2 regions of the Pelistega sp. MC2 genome follow, and region 2 is predicted to be linked to the other one. Evidence: predicted binding sites of a transcription regulator. Region 2 holds the regulator's gene; the other holds the start of a gene.
What was found. Region 2 encodes sigma-54, which starts transcription at its own class of promoters, with help from an activator protein. Its sites were predicted from a motif close to TGGCANGNAANCTGCTTT; they were not measured.

Region 1 (2,425 bases), on a different contig from region 2:
AGGTTTAATACTCAAATGGTCACGTCCAATTTGTCGAGAAATCGGAAAAAGTAGACTTGGATCGTATTGAGTAGGGTAGTCACTACTTTTACCTAGGGGTGCATGTAGTAAGTTTTTTTCAACAGTTTGCATAGTGGTAAATATCAATTAAAAAACAAAAGTCTAAAAAATTTTAGAATTAAAAGAGTTTTTGAATGCTAATTGTTTTGCTTAACTTATTTTTGGGTGCTGCATTGAGAGCATTATCAGGACTTGTTGTGCTGTTATCATCGTGTGTGTCTTCATCATCATCCATTAATGGCGAATAATCAGCAAAATTGTCTTGATCAAATGCTTTATCACCATCTTCATCGGCAATACCAGTAGGCTTTAGGTTCACAAAATCAAAAAGATTTTTATCCATTAAATGAGATGGTGCAACAGCAGCCATCGCTTTAAAAATATTCCAGACTTTTTTAGGACTTTCTTTTTCCCAGTCTCTCAGCATTTGCGCCACTTGTTTGCGTTTTAAGTTTTCTTGTGAACCGCATAAATTACATGGAATGATAGGAAATTCTTTGAGTTTAGCGTAAGCAATCAGGTCTTTTTCAGTGACATAAGCAAGAGGACGTATAACAGTATGTTTGCCATCGTCACTAACTAATTTAGGAGGCATTGTTTTGAGTTTTGCCGCATAAAAAAGATTTAGAAAAAACGTTGCCAAAATATCGTCACGATGATGTCCTAGCGCAATTTTGGTACAACCTAATTCATTAGCAACTCGATATAGAATTCCTCGACGTAGACGCGAACAAAGAGAGCAAGTCGTTTTTCCCTCAGGAATGACTCTTTTTACAATCGAATAAGTATCTTGATTCTCTATGTGAAAATCAACGCCAATACTACTCAAATAAGTCGGTAATACCTCCTCAGGGAAGCCTGGCTGTTTTTGGTCCAAATTGACTGCAACTATATCAAAATGTATGGGTGCTCTTTTTTGTAAGGTCATTAATACATCAAGCATTGCATACGAATCTTTACCACCAGATAAGCACACCATAACCTTATCGCCATCCTCAATCATATTGTAATCAACAATGGCTTTACCTGTTTCTCGAATAATACGTTTACTAAGTTTGTTATTATCTATACGAAGTTTTTCTTTTAAATTTGAATCAATTTCTTGCATGGTAAGGTGTTATGATAAGCAACAAGGATAGAGTGGATAAAAAATCAAATTAACGATGTACTAGGAATTCAATACCAACAGCATCGCAGTCAGAGAAAGCAGCGGGTTTGCTGATGCGCAATTTGACTTGGCTTACTTCAGGGAAGTCTTTTAATAAACGGGTCGTAATAGTATCTCCCAACACTTCGACAAGGTGAACATGTGTACGAGAGGTTTCCTCAATAATGGCTTCACGTATTTTGCGATAGTCCAATACTGAGCGAATATCTAAATCATTCGCTTTTTGTTTAGGTTGTACGTCTAATTCTACGTCAATATAAATAATTTGAGTGGCTCGTAACTCATGCTCGAGTATACCTATACGAGCATCTAAACGCAGACGATTAAAAAAAATTTTATGGGCGGGTATCATAAGCTATTTTAATGCTAAATCAATAAGTCTAAATTGTAATGTTTTCTATAGGTAAATTGGCTACAATAGGGTGATATGTTTAAAAACACAATGATGAATTCTCTATGTCTACTGTTTATGATGCGGTGATTGTTGGGGCAGGTCCAGCGGGCGCCTCTTGTGCTGTATGGTTATCTTTATTGGGTTATAAGCCCGTGGTATTGGATAAGGCTAGTGTAGTGGGTGGATTAAGTGCACTTAATCCTTTCCAAGATGTTTGGAATGTGACCGCTCCTGATTTAACAGGTGAAGAGGTCTCCTTGCAAATACAAAAGAGTCTAGAGGCGGCTAAAGTTCCTGTTTTATTAAAGCAAACAGTCACTAGTATCCAACGTGTGGAGCATGCAGAGAGTGAATTTCCTCTTTTCAAGGTCTTTTTTGGGGAAAATAATGCTTTAATGGGTAAGAATGTCGTACTTGCTAGTGGTGTTAAACATAAACGCCCGCCACAAATGCCTGCTGGAAAATATTATCCTGAAATATTGTTGGGGCCTGGTAAACATGTGTATATGCATGACTTCATCATGAAAAAGGTGGCTGTGCTAGGTGGCGGTGATAATGCCCTAGAAAATGCTGTTTATGCCTTGGATAGAGGGGTTAAACAAATTGATATTTTTGCTCGAACTTTACGAGCACAAAAGAAATGGTTATCTATTATTAATCCCGAACATTTACATATCGGGGACTATAATTTTAATCCAGAAGAAATGACTGTTAATGGTGAGCACTATGATACTGTGATGGTGTTTTATGGTTATGAACCACAGCTGGATGGAATAGCCAGTTTAAATCTTGCCTTGATGGAA
Region 2 (2,425 bases):
GTCAAGCAAAAATCATTCTCATTTCGTTTTATGATACAGTTTGCAATTAACTCCTTAATGTCTGTTGTTTTGCTGCAAAATGACGACATGTTAATGACAAACGTTCCTTCTAGATTGTTTGAGTTTATTCACTACCGCTCAATAATGCTTGCGCTTTACGTATAGATGTAGCAGGTATATTCATCCCCTCACGATATTTGGCCACTGTTCGTCTGGCAATAACAATTCCTTGTTTTTCCAGCAAATTAACAAGCTTGCTATCCGATAGCGGCTTAGCTTTATTTTCTTGCTCAATAAGTTGCTTAATTTTTAACTGTACAGAGGCAGCTGATGCATCTTCTCCCTCTTGAGTAGCAATCGCATTTGTAAAAAATCGTTTTAACTCAAAAATACCATGAGGAGTAGCAATAAATTTCTGATTTACTGCTCGAGAAATAGTTGATTCATGTAACGATAACTGATCAGCAATCACCTTTAAAGTCAATGGTTTCAAGGCGGATAAACCATGCTCAAAAAAAGCGTATTGCTCCTGCAAAATAGCTTGTCCAACCATCAAAATCGTTGCAAACCGCTGATTCAGCTGTAACATAAAGAGCCTTGCTTGTTTTAGCTGTTCATTCATAGCAGCATTCTCAGCTAAACGCTTTTTATCCATAACCTTAATGACACGTTCATAGTCTGGTTGAATACGTAATTTAGGTAATACCTGAGGATTTAAAACAAGTTCCCACTTACCCTCTACATAGCGACATAATAAGTCAGGAATAGCAAAATCAGCTTCTTTACTGCTATATAAGCGTCCCGGTTTTGGATTCAACTGCTGAATCAGATGATGGACTTGCCTTATACTTTCTATATCAGTTTCTAACCACGTTAACAATTGTTGGACATCCGCTTTAGCTAAGGCCTCTAGACCTGCAAAACCTCGTTTACATATCTGTCTCGCTTTTTCAATAATCCCCTCATCAATATCCAAAGAAAGTGTCAAGATGTCATCATCCAGCTGCAATAGCAAACATTCCGCTAAATTACGAGCCCCTATCCCAGACGGTTCAAAACTTTGCAATATCCTTAAAGCATATTGGAGCTCTGTCAATGAAACATCCTTATCCAACTCCTCTGATACTAATGTTGTCAATTCTGCTAAATCACTACTTAAATAACCGTTATCATCCAAGTCACCGATTAGATAACTAACCAAACTTTTTTGAAAATCATCCACGTCGCTCGTGCTTAACTGTTCAAGTAAATAATCTTGTAAACTAATAGTTGCTATAATTTCAGGGGTATAATCGTCCTCATCAAAGGTCGATTGATACATTGAAAAATCTTCAGCCTCTGTATTGGCATATTCGAGCAAAGAATCCGATTCTCCCTGTCCTTGATTGGTTTCATCAAATCCATTATTCAAATCAAGTTCTAGCATGGGATTATCAAGCAGCATTTTATTTAATTCTGCTTCTAATTCAACCCCTGAATATTGCAATAACTTAAGAGACTGTTGCTGTTGAACGGTCAGTGTCTGTTGCTGACTAACAGTGGCTGTAACTCCTTGACGTATACTTACTGGCATTATCTTATGACACCATCAGCTTCAAAAAAATTAGACATTTCACTTCTAAATAAAACCTTATTTCGGCTCGCCCTTCCACGCTTAGTTCTTCGCTCTGTGGTGGTACTGATTTGTGTAATCCTATGGATTATGGTTGCACAATGGATTTTAGCATTTGGCGCTAAACAAGACTATGCTTTCTTAGCAAGTTATAGTAACCAAATTGTTGACTATCTCAATAGTATCAATAAATATATTTGGTGGGGATTAGTACTATTTGGGTCTGTATTACTTTATTTCATTCTTTCTGGGTGGATTAGCTCAAGCCTCAAAAAGGCGAGTCATATTGTACCTAACCAAGAAGTTATGGAGGAATTAATACCGAAGCTTTCCAAAAATGCACAGCACGTTTTGCTATGGGTTTGGAACGATCAACGCGAACCTATCACCATTCAGAACCTATATGACACACGTAATCAATTACGTCACGATCGCATTAGTCGCCTCGCTCAAATCAACCGACAACGTGAATTACTCGGATATTCAATGCTTCCAACGCAAGCAGAGAAAGACAACCAACGTGAGCTTGAAAAAGTAGAGCATGTTCTCGGTAATATCGATTTAAACCTGACTAAAGAAGATTCCCCTACTCACTAAAAACAACAGTTTTTTGAATTTTTGGTCTACTACTTGATTTTTTTCTTAATTTAAGTTGATAATAGAGACACTATGAATATGCAAATTCCTCAACATTCTTCTTTGCAAAATCACTTCGTTGCAAGTGAGGACACAACTCGTGCATATTCTTCTCTGTTACTGCTCGATTTAGTGATCGGTTGCTGAGCCTTGAGCTTCAGTGGTGCTCCGCAGCCT

Region 1: a site for sigma-54 is predicted at 1,580-1,597, ahead of folB (dihydroneopterin aldolase). Genes of this name have one in related genera too.

The regions. Positions count from the first base shown of each region.
Region 1 covers NZ_LT628275.1:9,291-11,715, forward strand. Annotated here, with positions in the region: gene queF (NADPH-dependent 7-cyano-7-deazaguanine reductase QueF) at 1-132, opposite strand, end outside; gene ttcA (tRNA 2-thiocytidine(32) synthetase TtcA) at 179-1,168, opposite strand; gene folB (dihydroneopterin aldolase) at 1,218-1,577, opposite strand; gene BQ4443_RS05580 (NAD(P)/FAD-dependent oxidoreductase) at 1,685-2,425, shown strand, end outside.
Region 2 covers NZ_LT628276.1:251,145-253,569, forward strand. Annotated here, with positions in the region: gene rpoN (RNA polymerase factor sigma-54) at 125-1,573, opposite strand; gene BQ4443_RS11540 (hypothetical protein) at 1,580-2,209, shown strand.